4 regions of the Gardnerella sp. DNF00983 genome follow, and region 2 is predicted to be linked to each of the others. Evidence: riboswitches for the same ligand, from Rfam matches in the RefSeq annotation. Region 2 holds a riboswitch; each other region holds the start of a gene.
What was found. Region 2 has a riboswitch for thiamine pyrophosphate ahead of thiC (phosphomethylpyrimidine synthase ThiC). Riboswitches for the same ligand answer to the same signal wherever they lie in the genome.

Region 1: it holds a riboswitch for thiamine pyrophosphate, as region 2 does, so the genes downstream of both, HXT34_RS03220 (ABC transporter permease) here and thiC (phosphomethylpyrimidine synthase ThiC) in region 2, are expected to answer to the same signal.
Region 3: it holds a riboswitch for thiamine pyrophosphate, as region 2 does, so the genes downstream of both, thiM (hydroxyethylthiazole kinase) here and thiC (phosphomethylpyrimidine synthase ThiC) in region 2, are expected to answer to the same signal.
Region 4: it holds a riboswitch for thiamine pyrophosphate, as region 2 does, so the genes downstream of both, HXT34_RS02680 (hydantoinase/carbamoylase family amidase) here and thiC (phosphomethylpyrimidine synthase ThiC) in region 2, are expected to answer to the same signal.

Annotation. Positions count from the first base shown of each region.
Region 1 is NZ_CP058392.1:849,859-855,296, reverse strand. It holds gene HXT34_RS03235 (hypothetical protein) at 1-62, shown strand, start outside; gene HXT34_RS03230 (ABC transporter ATP-binding protein) at 149-886, opposite strand; gene HXT34_RS03225 (ABC transporter substrate-binding protein) at 1,037-2,035, opposite strand; gene HXT34_RS03220 (ABC transporter permease) at 2,191-3,006, opposite strand; TPP riboswitch at 2,996-3,120, opposite strand; gene eno (phosphopyruvate hydratase) at 3,331-4,626, shown strand; gene HXT34_RS03210 (L-lactate dehydrogenase) at 4,824-5,438, shown strand, end outside.
Region 2 is NZ_CP058392.1:590,796-596,233, reverse strand. It holds gene HXT34_RS02135 (NAD+ synthase) at 1-183, opposite strand, end outside; gene HXT34_RS02130 (MetQ/NlpA family ABC transporter substrate-binding protein) at 405-1,238, shown strand; gene HXT34_RS02125 (methionine ABC transporter ATP-binding protein) at 1,444-2,256, shown strand; gene HXT34_RS02120 (methionine ABC transporter permease) at 2,259-2,939, shown strand; TPP riboswitch at 3,004-3,109, shown strand; gene thiC (phosphomethylpyrimidine synthase ThiC) at 3,107-5,438, shown strand, end outside.
Region 3 is NZ_CP058392.1:294,639-300,076, forward strand. It holds gene thiD (bifunctional hydroxymethylpyrimidine kinase/phosphomethylpyrimidine kinase) at 1-165, shown strand, start outside; gene thiM (hydroxyethylthiazole kinase) at 426-2,003, opposite strand; TPP riboswitch at 1,993-2,102, opposite strand; gene HXT34_RS01070 (hypothetical protein) at 2,981-3,778, shown strand; gene HXT34_RS01075 (PD-(D/E)XK nuclease family protein) at 3,822-5,438, shown strand, end outside.
Region 4 is NZ_CP058392.1:722,779-728,216, forward strand. It holds gene allB (allantoinase AllB) at 1-972, opposite strand, end outside; gene allW (allantoin permease) at 974-2,458, opposite strand; gene HXT34_RS02680 (hydantoinase/carbamoylase family amidase) at 2,769-4,010, opposite strand; TPP riboswitch at 4,199-4,288, opposite strand; tRNA gene HXT34_RS02685 (tRNA-Val) at 4,523-4,595, opposite strand; tRNA gene HXT34_RS02690 (tRNA-Val) at 4,635-4,706, opposite strand; tRNA gene HXT34_RS02695 (tRNA-Cys) at 4,737-4,807, opposite strand; tRNA gene HXT34_RS02700 (tRNA-Gly) at 4,836-4,908, opposite strand.

The DNA.
Region 1 (5,438 bases), 260 kb from region 2:
TGCAGGACCAGGATGAGTATGAGAAAAAATATACGAGTTTACTTTCCTTGATGGGAGCGTAATGAAAATAGACGGGTAAACAACGAATATACAATATATAAAGGCTAGTCAATATTGCAGTGCCTTTATCAATTATTTTTTCGCGTTCTTACTGTAACGCTTCTCTAAGCTCATCTTCTATTTCAACGTGATTATTTGGACGCTTTTGTGCATCAAGTTGGCTTCGATCAATATTCCAGTTTTTCTCAATGATTCCGTCTTTAATCATAAGAATTCTGTCAGAAAGTCTTACTGCTTCGGAAATATCGTGCGTGACCATTATTGTGGTCCAGCCATGTTTCTGTCTTAGATTATCAAGCAAATCTTGCATGTCTAAACGAGTTAAAGCATCTAATGCTCCGAAAGGCTCGTCTAAAAGTAGTAATTCAGGATTATGAACTAAAGCTCTAGCTAATGAGACTCGTTGGGCTTGACCACCTGAAAGTTCTGATGGCCATTTCGAACCGCAATTATTAAGTTGCATATCATTAAGAGCTTTTTCTGCAATAGATTTTAGTTCTGATTTGTTTCCTTGTATGCCGAAAACTACGTTCTTACTTACTGTTAGCCATGGTATTAATCTTGCATCTTGGAAACCTATTGCTTGATGTTGTGTGACGTTTATTGTTCCAGAATCAGGTTTGATTAATCCTGAAATAACTTTAAGAAGAGTAGTTTTTCCGCATCCTGAGCGTCCTATTAAAGATACGAATTCGCCTTTTTTAATATTTAGATTTATATCTCGCAATATTTTAGCGTTATTTTTAAAAGTCACGCCAATATGTTCTAGAGTAACGCAGTAAGAGTTATCTTTAGTCTCATAGTTTTCTTCTATTTGAGTGTCCATATTTACTCCTACTGCGTTGCTCTAAATCATGTTTATATAATCTTGTTATATAACTTTGTTTTAATTTTGATTAATTAGTTATATATTATTTTATTTTGATATTTAATTTTTGTTTTTATGAATATGTGTTTTATAGATATATGGATTAATTTACTTCGTGCAATCCATTACAGAATCTTTCAAATTCTTTGGAGCTTGCTTAATTAAACCATATTTCACGTATTCTTTAGCTTGAGTTTCCATCATTTTCAAACCTTTTTCATCGATTGGACGAATAGTTGGATTGTCAAACTTTTCAATTTGCTTAATAATAGTTTCGCTTGCTCCGAGCTGCTTGTAAGCGTTTCCAATAACATTGTTTTCTTTATGAGACTTTTTTGCTTCGCGAACAAGAGCCTTGTACATCTTCTTAACAAGATCTGGATGCTTTTTGGCAAAGCTCTTAGAAACAATGTGAATAGTAACGTTCATATTGCCGTACTTTTTAGCATTTACAAGCAATTTTGCGCCTGGAGTTGTCATTGCTGCAGCAAGATTCTGATCGAATGAGGAAATTGCGTCAATCTGTCCAGAAGTAAATGCTGCCTGGAAGTTCTTAGGACTCATCTCAACTTTGTTAACTTTAGAAACGTCTAAACCGCTTTTATCAAATGCGCGGTGAAGCATGTAATCGCCAGTGTCACCGTTGTGAATAATAGCAACTTTCTTTCCGTATAAGTCTTTTAGTGTTTTCACGCCGCTTTTTGCGGATGCAACGATTCCTTGAGAATCACCATTGTAATATTCGAGCGCAAAAGCTACCCATGGTTGTCCTTCAGCAATCAAATCAATGAAGCGTCCGGTTCCAGTAGTTGTAGCATCTGCATTTCCGCTCATAACAGCAGTAAGACCATCAACTGGAGTGTAAGGGCCAGTGTAAACTACTTTAGATTTGCCAAATTCGTCTTGAAGGAATTTCTCATTTTTCAAAGTAGTTAAATAATTTGCTGTAGAAAGATAAGCGACTCTCATAGTTCCAGCGTCTTCTTTTGAAGAAGCGCTTGATGATTTTTGTGAGCTTCCGCAAGCTGCGAGAGATACTGTTGCGCAAACAGCGCAGATTAATGCAATAATGCTCTTTTTAGAAAATCGCATTTTTAAATTAGCCATGATATATAGTTCCTTTTGTTTGTTGTTTTATTTATCTGTTGTTTGTTTGGTTGTTATTATTTGGTTGTTGATTCTAAATATTGACTAATTCTTAAAAAGCAATTTAATGCATTTTAAAAAGTAGTTAACTTTAGAAAAATGTTGATATTACTAGATTATTGGCGTGATTTTCTATCTAATCTGCGTTCAGGTATAAGAAGATATTCTAATATGTTTGCAGTAAGCTCAGATCCAAGACCTGCAATTGCGTACATAATAACGCATGCCATCATTTGATCAGGCCTAAAGAATTCTTGCGCTCTTGAAAGAATGTATCCAATTCCAATAGAAGAATTGACTGTTTCGCAAGTCACTAATGCAACCCATGCTACAGATATTGCAAATCGCAAACCTGTCATAAAACTTGGAAGTGTACCGCGAAGCAAAATAGATATAAAAATAGTAGATTTTTTAACGTGATAAACCTGCGCTAATTCGAGAAGTTTCGGATCAATATTACGCACTCCGTCGCGAATATTAACGTACATAGGTCCAAAAACGCCAACAGCTATAAGCGCTATTTTCATCGTTTCATCTATTCCGAGGAAAATTATTAATATTGGAGCTAAAGCCGGGAATGGAATTGATCTCAACATGTGGCTTGGTTTATCAACTACAATATTGCCAAGCTTACTGCCTCCTGCAAGTATGCCTGCAGGAACAGCAAAAATAATTCCTAACAAAAGCCCTAAAAGAACTCGTAAAATACTTATTCCTAAGGATTTTAATAATATGCCTTCGTTGTTTAAATCAATAAAGGCTTGTATTACTTCATATGGGGATGGCAAAGAACGGTCTTCGATTGGAGAAAGAGTTGTAAAAAACCACAAAACCAAAATGAGGATGGTTGAAATCCACACTTTACACGAAGATACCGCTTTAAATGCAATCTTCAATATGTTTTTCGCTTTATTAGGCGAATTGTAAGTCATGCGACAATCCCTTCGATAGTCTTAGCTATATCAGGTTCAACGAGTGTATTCTCAGCGCAACACTGTATGTATTGTTGTTTGGCACGATGTAGTTGCGCACCCCGTGTCTGAGGTCATTATCGCTTAAGGGTATGGACAAGTGTATTTTAAATCGATATTTATAAACGATATTGCTTAAAAATATACAATTGGCTCATATGACTCGAGTTAAATCAAAATATTGTGAACGTTCACGGCATAAATACGCTGATACTCAATATAACGTCCATAAAACGCACTAGTCTTGGAAGAGTCATCACAACCCATAGGTATAAAGGAGTAGTTGTGGCAGCTATTGAAAGCGTATATGCACGCGAAATTTTGGATTCTCGTGGAAATCCTACTGTTCAGGTTTATTTGGAGACCGAAGATGGCGCTCAGGGTATTGGTTTAGTGCCTTCTGGTGCTTCTACTGGTGAAGCTGAAGCTTGGGAACGTCGCGATGGCGACAAATCCCGTTATCAGGGCAAGGGCACGTTGGAAGCTGTTAAGGCTGTCAACGAGGTAATCGCACCTAAGGTTATTGGCATGGATGCCACCGATCAGCGCGCTCTTGATGAGACGATGATTGAGCTTGATGGCACGCCAAACAAGGGCAAGCTTGGTGCTAACGCAATTCTCGGCGTTTCCCTCGCTGCTCTCTACGCTGCTGCCGAGTCTGCTCAGCTTCCGTTGTACCGCTACATTGGCGGCACCAATGGTCACATTCTTCCAGTTCCAAACATGAACATCATGAACGGTGGCGCTCACGCTGATTTCGCAACCGATATTCAGGAGTACATGATTTCTCCTTACGGTTTCGCAACCTACAGCGATGCTTTGCGCGCTGGTGTTGAGGTTTATCACACCTTGAAGAATGTTTTGAAGAAGGAAGGCTTGGCTACTGGTCTTGGTGACGAAGGTGGCTTCGCTCCAAAGATGAAGTCCAATGAGGATTCCTTGAAGTACATCATGGATGCAATCGCAGCCGCTGGCTACGAGCCAGGCAAGCAGATTGGTATTTCTCTTGACGTTGCTTCTTCCGAGTTCTACAACAAGGAAACTGGTAAGTATCGTTTCGATGGCGAAGAGCGCGAATCTGCTTACATGCTCGATTACTACGAGAAGCTCATCAACGAGTATCCAATCGTTTCCATCGAAGATCCATTCCAGGAAGAAGGATGGGATGATTGGGCAGAAATCACCAAGCGTCTTGGTGATCGTTTGCAGTTCGTTGGCGATGATTTGCTCGTCACCAATCCAAAGCGTTTGGCTAAGGGTATTGAGCTTGGTGCAGCTAACTCCTTGCTCGTGAAGTTGAACCAGATTGGTTCCGTCACCGAAACCCTCGACGCTATTGAGCTTGCGACTAAGAACGGCTTCACTTCTATGGTTTCCCATCGTTCTGGTGAAACCCCAGATACCACCATTTCTGATCTTGCCGTTGCTAAGAACACCGGCCAAATCAAGACTGGTGCTCCTGCTCGTGGCGAGCGTATTGCTAAGTACAACCGCTTGCTTGAGATTGAGGAAGAGCTTGGTTCTACCGCTCAGTATGCTGGTTACAGCGCATTCAAGGCTTGCAAGAAGTACATGAAGTAACTTTTAGTTTTAAAGTAACTTAGTGGCTTCTTAAGTCTTTGAGTTTTAACGGTCAGTCGTGTTTACGGCTGACCGTTTTTTATTAAATATTTTTGAAAAAATCAAAACGCGCAAAAAATTTTCTTAAATTTACTTTCATTCTCATCATAATAGTGATATTTTTGTGAGAAAATCGAAACAGAAGGAGATGTTTCATTATGCGAAAAGTAGCAGTTATTGGTATGGGAAATGTTGGCGCAGCTGTTGCTCACCAGCTTGTTGTTGGTGGTTACGCCGACGAGTTATACCTGTATGACAAGAATGAAGCTAAGGTTAAGGCTGATGCATTGGATTTTGAGGATTCAATGGACAATTTGCCTTTTAATGTAAACATTACTGTCAATGATTACGATGCTTTGAAAGATGTTGAAGTTATCGTAAGCGCTATGGGCAATATTAAGCTTTTAGACGTCCCAAATCCTGATCGTTTCGCAGAACTTAAACATAATCGTGTTCAAGTTGAAGAAGTTGGTGCAAAGATTAAAGCTTCTGGCTTCCATGGTGTTTTAGTTGATATTACTAATCCTTGCGACGCTATTTGCCAGCTTTATAAAGAAACAACTGGTCTTCCTTATGAAAAAGTTATTGGCACTGGAACTTTGCTTGATTCTGCGCGTCTTCATCGCGCTGTTGGCAAATTCTTCGGAGTTCATCCAAAAGCTGTGAAGGGCTATAGCTTGGGTGAACATGGTGATTCACAGTTCGTTGCATGGTCCACAGTTAAGGTTCTTGAACAGCCGATTGTTGAGCTTGCAAAAGAAAAGAATATTGAT
Region 2 (5,438 bases):
GAAAGTTGCACGCAAGGCGAGGTCTTCAATAGGATACCCAGTCAAAGTCATCTCAGGAAATACAACCATGCGAGCACCCGACTGCTTTGCGCGCGCAGCATACTTCAAAACTTTTTCAACGTTGCTATCAATATTTCCAACGCAGGTATCTATCTGCGCTAACGCCAATCGCAAAAAACTCATACATTACAGTCTAGTAGATAGCTTCATTGCAAGTAAGCGACGTGTTGAAAAACTTATTTTTTCTCTTCTCACACTGCAAGTATGCGAATTATTAACACGTCATAAATAATACTAATAAGCAAAGTGTAGAATTATTGATTTTTCTCGCCTATATTGATAATTCGTTACTCGCGAAGGGGATTTAACTTTAAACGAATTTCACCGAACAAGGAGCAGGAAATATGCGAAAAATTAAAGTTATTGCATCAATTACAGCACTGGCAGCATTAGCGACTTTCACTTTAAGTGGCTGCGGTAGCTCAAAAGCAGGCGCAAAGGATGACAAGACCATTACTGTTGCTGCTTCGCCTACTCCGCATTCTGAAATCTTAAATAAAGTTGTAAAGCCAATCTTGCAAAAAGAAGGCTACAAGCTAGTAGTAAAGGAATTTACTGACTACGTGCAGCCAAATACAGCTACTGAAGAAGGCGAAGTTGACGCAAACTACTATCAGCATTTGCCTTATCTTGACAACTTTAATAAGGAAAAGGGAACTCACCTTGTTTCAGTAGGTGGAATTCATTTTGAACCATTTGGATTGTATCCAGGAAAAACCAAGACGATTAAAGCATTAGCAGATGGAGCAACTGTTGCAGTTCCAAATGATCCTACTAATGAAGCTCGCGCATTGCTTCTTTTGCAAGATGCCGGATTGATTAAGTTGAAGAATCCAAAAGATATTAACGCTACCATAAAAGATATTACTGAGAATCCTAAGAATTTGAAGTTTAAAGAGCTTGAAGCAGCAACAGTTCCTACTGCTATTAAGGATGTGGATCTTGCTGCCATGAACGGCAATTACGCTATTCAAGCTGGTTTTAACCCAACTAAAGACCCACTTACTTCAGAAAAAGTTGGAGGAATTGCGGCTAAAACTTATGAAAATATTATTGTAGTAAAGAAAGGCTCTGAAAAGTTTGCAAAAATCAAAGCCTTACTCAAAGCTTTGAAAACAAGCGAAGTGCGCGACTATATTACCAAAACTTACAAAGGCGCTGTGCTTCCTGTTTTCTAAATAATACTCACAATGTAGCCACCTAATGCCGCATGTGTATGCTTCGTGTATGCTTTGCGGCATTATTTTATAAGCGTGTAATATACGTAATGTGCGTGCTAGTTAATAATCTAGTTAATGACGCTAGTTAGTAACTCTAGTTAGTAACTCTAGTTAGTAACGAAGTATATTTCACACAGAAAGCAATAATCTGTTAAGGAAAAGCATGATTCAGATCGAACATCTTCACAAAAGCTACGGCAAAGGTAGCAAAGCGAATGAAGCATTACACGACATTAATCTGACTATTGAATCGGGAGAAGTATTCGGAATCCTTGGTTCTTCTGGTGCAGGAAAGTCTTCGCTAGTTCGTTGCATGAATCTGCTTGAGCGACCAACTTCTGGCAAAATTATTATTGACGGAAATGATATTAGCGAAGTAAAAGATAAAGAACTTGCAAAAGTACGCACTAATATTGGCATGATTTTCCAGAATTTTAGCCTTTTCCAGCAGCGTACAGTATTGCGAAACGTCACTTTCCCATTAGAGTTAAATCACACTGCAAAAAAGGAACGAGAAGAACGCGCAAACTACTTGCTTGACTTAGTTGGTTTAAAAGATTTTGCAAACCGCTACCCTAGCCAGCTTTCAGGCGGACAACAGCAGCGCGTAGCAATTGCGCGCGCATTGGCGAATAATCCGTCGATTATGCTTTGCGACGAAGCAACAAGCGCACTTGACTCCACAACTACTGCGCAAATCCTTGATTTATTGAGCCGAATTAACCGCGAACTCAACGTAACGCTTGTTATTATTACGCATTCGCTGGCTGTAGCACGAAATATTTGCGACCGAGTTGCAATGATCGATAGCGGACGCATTGTGGAATTAGGTGACACGGATACGCTTTTTGCAAATCCACAAAGCGATATTTTGCGAACACTTATTGCAGATGAAAAACAAGAAAATCATCGCGCTAAAATTACAAGCACGATTGCAAACGAAGCAACAAACGCGCTTACCAATGAGGTGAAATAACAATGTTAGAAGCTGCTACACAATTTTTTAACGACTACGGCGACTTACTTATTGAAGGCGTGCAAGACACACTCGTTATGACGTCAGTTGCAACACTTTTTGCATACCTTATTGGACTTCCAGTTGGCGTACTTCTCATTACATCAAACAAAAAAGGCATTTGCCCTAACGCGCCAATTAACGCAGTTCTAGGATGGATTGTTAACATCGTGCGTTCTGTGCCGTTTATTATTTTATTAGTTGCAATAATTCCTTTTACTCGTCTCATAGTTGGCACTTCTTTGGGAGTTCCTGGAGCTATTGTGCCTCTAGTAATTACGGCTGCACCATTCGTTGCTAGAGTAGTTGAACAATCTTTAGCCGAAGTTGACGGAAGCTTAATCGAAGCAGCACAAAGCTTTGGAGCAAGCAAATTGCAAATTGTTTGCAAAGTATTGCTGTGGGAAGCTTTACCTTCACTAATTCGCGGAGCTGCACTTACGTTTATTACGCTTTTTGGATTCTCAGCAATGGCTGGAACAGTTGGCGCAGGCGGACTCGGAGATATTGCAATACGATACGGATACCAGCGTTATCAATACGATGTGATGACAGTGGCTGTTATTCTTTGCATTATCCTCGTACAGATTGTGCAAAGCTTGGGAGATTTTATTTCACGCGCAATCAATCATCACGAACGCTAAAGAAATTCGCAACATACCCACCACCAATTAAATGCACATAATCGTGTAAACTTGCTGGTAATTCGACATTTTGCAGGGGTGCTTTCGAAAGAAGGCTGAGATGGTATTAATTTATCTAACCCTTCGAACCTGTTAGTTAATACAACGTAGGGAGCAACGATTTTAGTATGACATCGAATTATCCGTACGCATCAATGCGTAATCAATTTAATCTAAGCGCCTGCTTTATTGCAGACCCACAAGCTTGTAATAATCGTCCACTTACAGATATTGTCGATGATGCTTTGCGCGCTGGAGCGACTTTTATTCGTCTTCATTGCAACAATGAAAACGCTAAAGAAATCACCACTATTGCACGCGATATTGCACAAATCATCGAAGACAATAACAAATGCGATTCTGTAACTTTTGTTATCGACGAGCGCGTTGATGTCGTTTGGCAAGCTCGCAATCAAAGCATCAAAGTTGACGGAGTGCACTTAGCACAAAGTGACATGGAGCCTAGAGAGGCTCGCGCACTTCTTGGCGAAGATGCTGTAATCGGCTTATCTGTTGAAACCGAGAGCTTAGTTAAAGTAATAAACGAACTTCCAGATGGATGCATCGATTACATTTGCGTAACAGCAATGCACAATCCTGAAGAAGGATGCGAAAGCACTACTGCCGCTTACGAATTGGAAGCAAACCACACAACGCTGGACGAAGCGAAAATTAATACGATTTGTTCCGCAAGTGATTTCCCAGTTCTAGTTGGCGGAAGAACTGCTCTCGACGATATCGATACAATCGCTCACACTAAGGCTGCAGGATGGTTCGTTTCTGAAGCACTGTATTCTTCAGAAACACCAGAATCAACTATGCATGAGTTTGTTGAACATTGGAAAGCTGTGCGAGGCGAAGAAAAGCACGGCTACGCTAAGCGAGTAATAGTTGCAGAAAATTCTGAATCAAAATCTTCAGAAACTCAAGAAAAGAAACCAACTTTTATTAACGCTAAAGAAGCAAAGGATGCTGCAAAATTAGCTAAGCAACAGCGCGTTGACATTGCAGCTCGCGGTTGCACTCAGCGCGATAAAGCTCATATTCGCAAAACAACTCCAGTTCATTTTGAGTATGAATATGGTTCTTACGATTTGGAAGTTCCTTATACGGAAATTAAGCTTTCGGATACTCCTGGCGTAGGCCCTAACCCGCCTTTTAAGGATTACAATACGGAAGGCCCAAAGTGCGACCCGAAGGAAGGCTTGGCTCCGCTTCGCCTTGACTGGATTCGTGACCGCGGTGACGTTGTGGAATATGAGGGTCGCAGGCGCAATCTTCAAGATGACGGCAAGCGCGCAATTAAGCGAGGCAAAGCTTCTAAAGAATGGCGTGGTCGCACGCATAAGCCAATGAAGGGCGCGGACCATCCGATTACGCAAATGTGGTACGCTCGCCACGGAATCACTACTCCGGAAATGCAATATGTTGCAACGCGCGAAAATTGCGATGTGGAGCTGGTTCGCGAAGAAGTTGCAGCCGGACGTGCTGTAATTCCTTGCAATATTAACCATCCTGAAGCTGAACCTATGATTATTGGTTCGCGCTTCTTGACTAAGCTCAACGCAAACATGGGTAATTCTGCTGTTACGTCGTCTATCGACGAAGAAGTAGAAAAACTTACGTGGGCCACGAAGTGGGGTGCGGATACCGTTATGGATCTTTCCACCGGTAACGATATTCACACGACGCGCGAATGGATTTTGCGCAACTCCCCTGTGCCAATTGGAACAGTGCCAATGTATCAGGCTTTGGAAAAAGTTGAGGATGATGCTTCTAAGCTCAGCTGGGAGCTTTTCCGCGACACTGTTATTGAGCAGTGCGAGCAGGGCGTTGACTACATGACTATTCACGCTGGCGTGCTTCTTCGCTACGTGCCGCTTACTGCAAACCGCGTAACCGGTATTGTTTCTCGTGGTGGCTCAATTATGGCTGAATGGTGCTTGCAGCATCATCAAGAGAGCTTCTTGTACACGCACTTTGAAGAATTGTGCGAGATTTTCGCAAAGTACGATGTTGCATTCTCTTTGGGCGATGGTTTGCGTCCAGGTAGCTTGGCTGATGCTAACGATGCGGCTCAGCTTTCCGAGCTTATGACGCTTGGCGAGCTTACGAAGATCGCTTGGAAGCATGACGTGCAAGTGATGATTGAAGGTCCTGGTCACGTGCCATTCGACACTGTGCGTATGAATATTGAGATGGAGAAGGCAATTTGCCAGAATGCTCCATTCTATACGCTTGGTCCTTTGACTACGGATACCGCACCTGGCTACGACCACATTACTTCCGCAATTGGTGGCGTAGAGATTGCGCGATACGGCACTGCAATGCTTTGCTATGTGACTCCTAAGGAACATTTGGGATTGCCTAACAAGGACGACGTTAAGCAAGGCGTGATTGCGTATAAGATCGCTTGCCACGCAGCTGATCTTGCTAAGCACCATCCACATGCTATGGATC
Region 3 (5,438 bases), 300 kb from region 2:
AAGAGTTTAAGCGAGCACGATACTGTACTTCGCGCGCTTGAATGGTCGACTGCGTGGCTTCGCGAGGCGATTGCTGCCGGAAGTGAATTGCATGTTGGACGCGGCGGAAAGCACGGTCATGGACCTGTAAATCACTCCGTGCGCATCCTTCAGCAAACTAAGTGATACTCGCGCAGCGCGCAATCTGCGTGAGTAACGAAAAACGGCAGAAACTGTGCAGATGTGTACAGTTTCTGCCGTTTACCAGCCAGATTCCGACCAAAACTTTACAGCGGTGTAAAGAAACTGTCGTTCCCGCACCAAAAAACGGCAGAAACTGTGTAGCCGTGTAAAATAAAGGTCGGCTACGCGCCAAAAAACGGCAAAAACTTTACAACGGTGTAAAGTTTCTGCCGCCTACGCGCTATGCTGCGCTCAAGCTAGCTTTACTCAGTAATCACGCGCTTAAGCTCGCGTGCAACTTTCCCAGCATCCTCAGCGCACATAAGCGCCGACACTGTGCAAACTCCGTCAAGCTCAAGACCGCGAATAGGGAACACTGTGTTCTCGTGAATTCCGCCAATTGCCAACGTTTTTACGCCCATAGAGTGCGCAACTTTCGCAACTTCATTCACTCCGTCAACTCCCAGCGGTGGCACGTCGTGCGCTTTCGTATGCGTTTCAAAAGCGGCACCGATGCCAATCACATCCGGCAGCGGAACGTCGTTTTCTTTGCACTCGTGGTAAGCTTTCTCCATCAAATCCGGTCGCGCGCAAGAAAGCCCAACCATCCACTCAGCCGGCATAGCCTTTCGCGCCTCAACAAACGGCGTATCCTTTTGCCCAACGTGCAAGTTGAAACCAAGCTGAGCTGCGCAATCAACATGATCGTCAATAAACACAGGCACGTCGCCATGTCCGGAATCAATAAGCGCGTGGCGCAACTTCTTCGCTTTAGCTGCAATCTCCGCGTCGTCGGAATACTTATCGCGCAATTGCACAACTGTAACTCCGCCTTCAATCGCCTCCACAGCCACTTCTTCTTCCGGACGATTTCCCATTCGCGGATCCGTTACCAAATATAGCGTCCAATCCACAGGCTCCACCGTAAACTCAATATTCGTCAAACTAAACATGTCGTTTACGCTAAGAGTTGAAAGCGCATCCATCCACAGCGTGCGGAAAGTGCCTGGAGCTGTGGTTTGGCGAGCCGCCCAAGTTCCAGCCGCTGCTGCGTGCACGTGCGCTGCAACAGTTGCTGCGAGCGGACGTTCTGGGTTTGCGCCAACGTACGCTGCAACTAACGCTCCCAAAGCGCATCCAGTTCCAACTACTTTAGTCATAGCTTTGTGGCCACCTGTTACGCGAGCTAAGCATCCATGGCCGTAAATTGCGTCTTTTTCGCCAGAAATTGCCACTACAGATCCGTATTTTTTAGCTAATTCGCGAGCAGCTTGAAGCGCGTCGTTTACGTTATCGTGAGAATCTACGCCTTTTCCGTTGCTTTCTTTGCCTGCAAGCGCCATGATTTCGGAAGCGTTTGCGCGGATTACAGTAGGGTGGTGCTTAATAATTTCGTGAATAAAGCGCGCGCGAGGTGCGAGTGCTGGAACGCCGATTCCAACCGGGTCAAGCACCCACGGGGTATCGGCTTTTTCGCATCCTTCAACGGCTGCGCGCATGTATTCGGAAGTTTCTGGCTGATGGAATGTGCCAACGTTTATGAGCACGCCTGTGGCAATTTGCGCAAGTGCATGCGCTTCTTCCGGATCGGTTACCATAATTGGCGAGGCGCCGGCGGCGAGCAGTGCGTTGGCTGTAATGTCTTGCACGATTACGTTCGTGATGCAATGGGTGAGTGGCTGCTGTATGCGCACGCGTTCGATGCATTGACGCACGTCGTTAAGGAACATGCGTCGGCGTGCGCGTGCTGAGAAGCATGTGTCGACTTGCGTTGTTGCGTTTGTGCAGTATTCGTTAGCTTCGTTGCAGGTATTTGTTTTTTCAGTGTTGCATGTTGTCATAATGTTTCCCTTCGCTAGCACTATCTAGATCAGGTTTTACGGATTTAATCTCAGCGCCGCCCGCGATTTTGCGGCAAATGCGCACTCCGAACCATCCTTCGACTATATCTTTTGTTCGTGACTTACGCTCTTTTGCGTTAGCGCTGCGATTTAGCGCGTAGGCGGCATAAACTGCGCGCGTCTGTAAAGTTTTGGTCGGAATCTAGCTGGGAAGCGGCAGAAACTTTACACAGCTGCACAGTTTCGGTCGGATTTTCTTGCGTTCGCGGCATAAATTTTACACGGCTGTAAAGTTTTGGTCGGATTTTCTTGCGTTCGCAGCATAAACTTTACACAGCTGCACAGTTTCTGCCGTTTTCCGTTACTGGTGCAGATTGGCGCTCGCGCGGATTACGCGCTCGCTTACGAAACTCGCGTTGGAAGTCCACTGGACTTCCAACTTGAGCGAGTTTCCGCTCCGAGTTGCTTTCGCGCGCTAAATCGCAGCACTTGCAGGAATCTACAAAAATCGCGCCGCATTTTTGCAACTTCTTCTACATATTTTCGCTTGTTAACATGAGATTATGTATATGTGAACATGATTATTTATTATTTAACATCTTAATTGAATTGCCGTTCTGTCGCGTGAATATTCGTGTGGTAGAGATTTGAGATTTTTCGCACTGAGTGCGGCGAACGTCAGAGCCGCAGGCTGCTGATTCGCCAAGCGAAGAAGAAAAATCGAAAAATCTCTGCGATAGACACGGTTATTAGGGGCTAGCACGCAGAGTTTGGGGGATTTCTTTACGAGCACTAAAAGAGGACTGATGGAGCAACGTTCGTAGAGAACAAAGTATGCATGAGAGTCTTTAACAGCCAAAGCGACTGAAGGACGGGACGTGCGAGGAGAGAAATCCCCCAAAACTCGCGCCACGTTAAAGCAATATGAAACAAGATTATTAAATAGTAGATTATAGAAGTTACGAAAGCGAGATAACATGGCAAACGATTCCATGCTAGAACAAAAGACTCCGCTCACAGCGCGCGAATACGCGACGCGCACAGCAATACGCACGATTGCAATCATCGCATCTGTTTATGGCATGGCTGCTTCGTGGGAAGGCTTGATGACCTTCACTTATTTTACGAATCTTTCTAACCTTATGATTTGCGTAGCTCTTGCTGGATCGCTTTTGCTTGATACAGCTGCATTTATGCGTGCTCGTAATTCTGTAGATTCAGCCGTGCAGCCAGCTTCCACAGCATCTTGCGCATGGTTCGACTCAAAATCCAACGCTTGGTACATTTTTAAATTCATGATGACCATCTCAATTGCTGTCACATTCACTTTGTACCTGTGTTTCTTAGCACCTACCAATAAGCTTGGTTTCGTTGGCGCTTACATGAATAACGGATGCAGCAGTCTTTGCGTCCACGCAGTTGCGCCGCTTCTTGCAATCGCTGATTTTGTGCTTTTTGATTACCGTTTCCGCTCTACTCGCGCACACATTTATTTCGCTACGATTCCGCCTCTTGCTTATGTTGCTTATGCTGCTATGCTTAGCGAGTTTGCTGGTGTTCGTTGGGGTGTTCATGCAATGCGCGCGCCTTATAATTTCCTCAATTATGGCGCTCCTGCCGGCTGGTTCGGCTTTGCACCGCAAACTTTTAATGCCACTACTTTGGGCGTTGGAGTTGCGTATTTGTTAATTGTGTTTACTCTTATTTTTATTGGTGTCGGCAGTGTATTTCTTGCTCTTAAGGATGCTCGCGCTCGTGCAATATTAAAAGAATAGTATTGTTGCGCGCCACTATTGCCTAATTGCTAGAATTAAGCGTATGAGTGAGGATATTGCATTACAAGCATTATTTGACGGTACGTTACGCAATTCTTCTGGCAATGTGACTAATACGTTGCTTGTGTACGGTGCGCCGAATACTGGTAAAACGCAGTTTGCTGTGCGCGCAGCAATTTCCGGCTATAAGCGTTGGTCGCATAATGTTACTGCGATGGCTGTGCAAAATCGTGTTCTTGCTTCAAAAATTGACAATATTATTATTCGTCAAATTGGTGTAAGTAAGCAGTCTCGTCCAGTTGGCACTTTGGCTTCTTTGGCTTTTAATATCATTTCTGCTTGCTGTAAGTTAAAGAATGAGACTTCGCCTAAGCTGCTAAATGGTGCTGAGCAGGATTCTTTGCTTCGTAAAGTTTTGCGCGCACACATTGAGCATGTTATGCGTGGCGATAATGGTGATTGCAATATATGCGCGCTTTTTAAGGATTATTTTGAAACGTCTCAATGGGTTATTCCATTAACTTGCGCAGTTTCTAATACTTTCGCCACTTCCGAGCCTTCCGCGCCTTTCGCAACTCAGGCTGCTCAAGCAGCTTCTTCGTCTCCAGAATTTTTGGCAGATAGCTTCGATATTAACAACGCTTTTATGCATCAATTGCGCGATATGCTCGCTCGTTTAGATGAGCTTGGTATTAGCGATTTTGAAAGCGAAAATTCAGTTCTTCGCGCTCTTAGTGACGAGCAATCTTACGCCAATAATAGTGATATTTTACAAACGTCTGTGCTTATTAAACGTAGATTAACTCAATGGCGTTTGGCGTTTGCTTTGCGTGCTGAATATCGAAAAATAATTGCCGACACTTATAAATCTTCTTTCCGACTTGACGCTTCGCAACTGTTGGTTGAGGGTGCAAAATCTGCGCGCGAATTAGGCGAGCATGGTTTAGTAAACTCTTCTGAAATTCCGGCTCTTCTTGTAGTCGATGATTATCAAGATATTACTTTGGCTGGCTTGAGTTTTATTGAGACTTTGTCGAAGATTGGCACGCGTTTAGTTTTGCTTGCGAATCCGGATGAATCTGTGCAATCGTTTAGAGGAGCGTACCCGGATTATGCAATTTCTGCAGCTTTGAATGAGTTGAATGCTGCTGAGCAAACTTTAGAATATACGGGTTTTGCCGATTCTTGTGAAAATTCTTGCGAAAATTCTTCCGACAATTCTGCTGATTCTTCTAAAAATTATTCTGCAGATCCAACTTTTGCAAATTATACCCAAGCACCTTCGATGCGTGAATTACTCGCTTCACGCGTTTCTCTTTCGCTTACTTCGCAATATAAAACAGATGTTGCGCTCCCAAATCGCCCTTGGAAAATGCCAAAATTTGCAGGGTCCTTACCGATTGAGCCTATAGAAACCCCACAAAATTCTAATCTCAACTCAGACGACACTGTTTTTACAGCGTTATATCGTTCACAGCGTGAGGAATTAGATGCTGTTATTTGGCAAATGAAGCAATCTCACGTAAATAATAAGCGCAAGTGGAGCGATATGGCGTTAATTGCGCACGACAATTCCACGGTTCGTCTTTTTGGCGAGCAACTTCGCTCCTCTGGAGTTCCTGTGCGATACTCGTTAGTAACTCGCCCATTAAAAGATGAG
Region 4 (5,438 bases), 130 kb from region 2:
CAAAGGAGCTGGCGAATGGTCGGAAACAATGAAGTTAATAGAACCATCAAAAACCTTTTCCCACAAGCCATTCTGGTTTTCCTTGTCACGAATTGGCGGAGTGCACTTAGCGATATTTCCAATCTCGTCAAGCTCAGAAGTATCGAAATACAGGTAATGGTTGCAAGTTTCGCAGCTTACGTCAACGCCATTCTTACGAGCGTCAGCAACAGCTTGAGCACCTTCTGGTGAAGAAACATGAACAATATGAATTCTGCATCCAGTTTCTTTAGCAAAAAGACAAGCGCGTTCAATCGCTTCAACTTCAGTGAAAACAGGTCTGGTTGCTACGAACTCAGAAAGTTTTCTAGCTCCCATTTGATGAGCTTTCTTTCCAAGCTGATCTGTGATAGGAGCGTTTTCGCAATGCATAATCAAAATTTTGCCGGTTTTTGCAATCTGCTGCATACCGGTGTAGAGGGAATAATCGTCGCAATTATACAAATCAACTTGCAAGTCCTTGTCGCCAGTAGTGCCGAGGAATGCTTTGTAATTAACGACACCCTGCTTATCTTGCTCGCATATTCCGCCATTGAGGTTTTGTGGTTCCAAGCCACCAGTTTGACCAACATCAACCTTGAGCTTTCCATCGGCTTCTTTAAGCACTGCTTCAAATGACTTTCCATCAGTAGTTGCAGGAATTTGATTGCAAGGCATTTGCAGCATTGTAGTAATACCGCCTTTTGCGCCGGCAGAAGTTGCTGTTACAAAACCTTCCCAATCGTCGCGAACGCCGCCGCCTGGAGCGTTAATATGAACGTGAGAATCAACTTTTCCAGGAACAACTATTAAATCAGTTGCGTCAATAGTTTTATCGGCTGTAAAGTTGCTTCCAAAAGCAGCAAACTTGCCGTCTTTAATTGCTATATCGGCTTTAGTTGCTTCATTATCGAATACAACCAAACCGTTTGTGATTACTACATCGTAGTTCATATTATTTCCTTTCTTTAGCCATTGTTGGCTGAAAAACTTTTGATAGTAATATTTGACACACGAATCCTACAGCGCATCCCACAATCCATGAGATTTGAGTAAGTGGTGAAAGTAGAGGAATTATCTGCCCGGAAAGAGCAAATAAAAGCCCAAGTATCGTAGAAGTATAAGATATCCAGTTAGTTCCAGAATAAGCAGATTTTGACGAGCTATTTGTATCGTAATAAATTTGATCAAGATCAATATGCGTGTGCTTTACTACGTAATAGTCGGCAAGTAGAACACCTGCAATAGGGCCTAAAAGCATACCAATAAGATTCAAGAAGCCTGTAATATTAGCCATAAACTTCCACGGCATTAACACAGTGCTTACAAGAGCTGCAATAACTACGCCACGCTTATAATTTACAAATCGCGGAGCTAAAGCAGTTAGCTGGTATGCTGCAGGAACAATATTGCCAGTAGCATTTGTGCAAACTGTAGTAAGTAGAAGCAACCCAGTAGCTATTGCAATTGCAGGAAGATTATCCCACTTGTTTATGATAACAAGAACATCTGTAATAGTTTCATGGTAAAAAAGCGATCCGCCCACTAAAATAACTACGCTTGTAAAAGCAAAAAGCGCGTAACTTAGCAAGAAGCTAGCAATTTGACCTTTTAGTTGAGCCATAGTTGACTTTGCGTTTTGCGTAAAATCAGCAATAGAAACGGCAGGAGCAGCCCATACGCCTAGTACAGAATTTACAACCATCATCATGAAAAGCCCAAGACAGTAATTAGTTGGTGCTTGAACAGTAGCATGATATTGCATGATTGCAGATAAACCACCAGCACAGCTAATAGCCCATACGCTCATGCAACCAAAAACAACGTAAATAAGTGGGCTTAATACTACAGTTAGCTTATTAAGAGTCTTTCCTCCGCCTAAACCAATCGCCAAATTAAGCAACCAAAATATTGCGAAGGAAATAATAATAGGTATGTGCGAACCAACAAATGGTATTTTGTTTCCAAAAGTAAGAAACTCAGGGCAAATTTTGCCAACTAGAATCTCTAAAGCTTTCGCACCTATATATGTTTGAATTCCATACCAGCATATTGCAGCAACTACTCCCCTGAGGAATCCTGGTAGTTGAGCGCCTGCTTTTCCGTACGTTGCGCGCAAATGCATAGAAAACGGTATGCCGTATTTGGAACCTACAACACCGTTAGCAACCATGACAATTGCTGTAAGAATTGCGCCAAGCATGATACCAATCATTACGTAAATTGGAGAGTATCCCATTAAAAGGAACGCGCCAACTGCAGCATAATTAGGAATATTGTGTACAGACTGCATCCACAAAGTGCAAAAATTAAGAGCGCTCATTGTGCGTTTTTCTTGCGGCTTTGGCAGTAAATCTTCGTTAGTGTAGCCGCGCTCGCGGTAACATTCCAAGTTTTTACTATCTACTGGCTCATCTTTTAGCAGTTTACTAATTTGCATGCGCACCTCCTTACTTTTCTTGTTTGTAAATTTGATTCTTTTTTGTGTTTTGAGTTTTGAGTTTTGTATTTTGAGTTTTTTGAAAGTAATAATCGCAACTTTGCTCAAAAATAAAAAAGATACGAAAGGATATCGTACCCGTGGTGGTGCGCCCCTTCGTATCAGCCTCTTATTCGTGAATAAGCGTTGTACTCTCATTCGATATTCACTTTTCTTCGCTGCGATTAATTAAGCAGTGAAGTTGGCATCGTATATGCCTTTTGTGTCCTTCCTAAATTTCTATTTCTTTTTGGTTTTCGTTTGGTTTTAGTTAGTCCTCATAAGCCAAACTATGCAGAGCATCTCGTAAAAGCTTGACTCCGTGAACAGCGTCTTGTGGATCTGTGTACTCTTCTGGAGCGTGACTAATACCATCTTTTGAAGGAACAAAAATCATTCCGGATTTTACAAACGGAGCAAAAATTTGCGTATCTTGACCAGCGCCTGAATGCATGACTCTGTACGCATAACCTTGCTTATTAGCTTGATCTTTCAAAAGATTAATAATATCGTCGCTAAGTGGTGTAGGATCATCAGACATCCACTTATCAATCTGCGCTGTAATGCCATAAGACTTGGCAGTTTCGTGAATATCTTCGTCGAGTTCCTGCAAGAATTTATCAAGAAAAGCTTTATCTGTATGACGGCAGTTCATTGAAAAAGTAACTTCTCCAGGAACAATATTTACTTGATTTGGAACTACGCTGATTCTACCGAAAGTAAGTACCAGTGGGTCGCCTGCTTGCTTAGCTTTGTCAAGATTCTTGGCGATTATATGAGACATGCAATCTACTGCATCGTGCCTGTAGGACATCATTGTTGTGCCAGCGTGATTTTGTACGCCTTTAAGATGAATATCCCAACGGTGCTGACCGGCAATGCTAGTGATAATACCTAAATCTTCGTGATTGCTGTAAAGCGTTGGTCCCTGCTCAATGTGTAGCTCAATCCAGGCTTCAAGATTTGCGAACTTAGGTTGAGTTGTTTGATAATTGAACCCAGCTTCACGCATTGCTGTTTCGAAGGGAACACCTTCACTGTCGCAAATATTTTCTACGTCCTCTTTTTTGGCTAGTCCGAAGAAATTCTTTGAACCCCAGAATACGTATGGGAAACGTGAGCCTTCCTCTTCTGCCAAGCAGATAATGCGAAGACTTTTCTTTGGCTTTCCATATCTAGTAAGTAAATTCTTAATTGCTAAATAGGCTGCAACTATTCCAAGTTGACCGTCGAAACGACCCCCTCTTGAAACTGTGTCAATATGCGATCCACAAGCTATTATGCTTTCTGGCTTTTCGCATCCTTCAACAGTTGCAATTAGGTTTCCAACTTGGTCGAATTCTACAGTCATACCGAGTTTTTCAAATCGTTGACGAAGAGCAAAAAGAGCCTGTTTCCAAGATTTTGTGTAAAGAGGTCGAGTAACTCCTTGTTCTCCTGGTTTTTCTGTGAATCCTGCAAGCCAGCTTATGGCTGATTCTATAGTTTCAGCACTTATGCTGCTATTAATCATGTGCAGTATTCCTCCTCACTTGTGCAAGTTTTCCCAAAAGTGACATTCAGGCGGATATTTTTTTGGTTTTTGTTTTTGTTTTGGTTTTTGTTGTTTAGTTTTTTTTTTTAATTGTTTAGTTGATACTCGTGTAATTGCTACTACTTTGTGGCAACGCAAGATATCACGAAAATCGTGATAGAAAGAAATCACTTACTGTAATTGCTCCCTACGCATGTCTTAACAAAACAGGTTCAAAGGGTGTTTCTCAACTGTTTCCAGTACCCCTGCAATTTTCACTTGTACTCGAATGAGTATAGCACGATATTAAATGAACTCAAAATGAACATTCGCATGTGTGTTTCTGTGAAGAAATGATTGTTTGGTTGACTGATTGGTTGACTGCTACGAGATATTGCTTCTATTTGTGGTTGCATGCGTGTTCGGCTGCGAAAAATTTTCATATGAAGGTTAGCAAATAAAAAATAGCCAAATAACAAAAAACGCAGTGCTTCTACACTGCGAACATATTGTGGGTGATATAGGAATCGAACCTATGACCCCTTCCGTGTGAAGGAAGTGCGCTAGCCGCTGCGCCAATCACCCAAAATTTTTTAATTATGCGTGAAAGGCAATCCTTTCGAGTGGGCGATACAAGGTTCGAACTTGTGACCCCTTCCGTGTCAGGGAAGTGCGCTACCACTGCGCCAACCGCCCAGGTTGTTAATTAAGCTTGAAGCTTAATCGAGGTGGGTACGAGAGTCGAACTCATCTATACGGCTTTGCAGGCCGCTGCCTAACCGCTTGGCTAACCCACCGTAAGGTCGAATAACTCATCGGACCTAGAGCGGACAACGGGACTCGAACCCGCGGTCTCAACCTTGGCAAGGTTGCGCTTTACCAACTAAGCTATGTCCGCAATGCAACTTTACTGAACAACGTCAGCGCCGAAGCACGAGTAACTACTATACCCGAAATATTTACAAATGCAAGCTTTGTGTTTTTTGGCGTGTCGTTTTGTGTTTCTGTTGGTGTGTTTTTTGGCGTGTCGTTTTGTGTTTCTGTTGGTGTGTTTTTTGGCGTGTTCGTTTGTGTGTCTTTCGGTGTGTTCGTTTGCTCGTGTTGGTTGGAGGTTTGTTATGCGTATGGTATTGGAGCATTTGCGAGCGCAAGTGTTACTTTCTCAGTTGGCTAGCTGAGTTTTTAACGATGTTTGGGCTGTGAGTGTTATTTTCTCAGTTCGTTGACTGAATTTTTAACAGTGTTTTGCTGATTACCGTTACTTTTTCAGTTCGTTGACTGAATTTTTAACAGTGTTTTGCTGATTACCGTTACTTTTTCAGTTCGTTGACTGAGTTTTTAACAGTTTTTGCTGATTACCGTTACTTTTTCAGTTTGTTGACTGAATTAGTAACGGTGTTTAGAACTTGGCTTAATATTCCCAGCTTC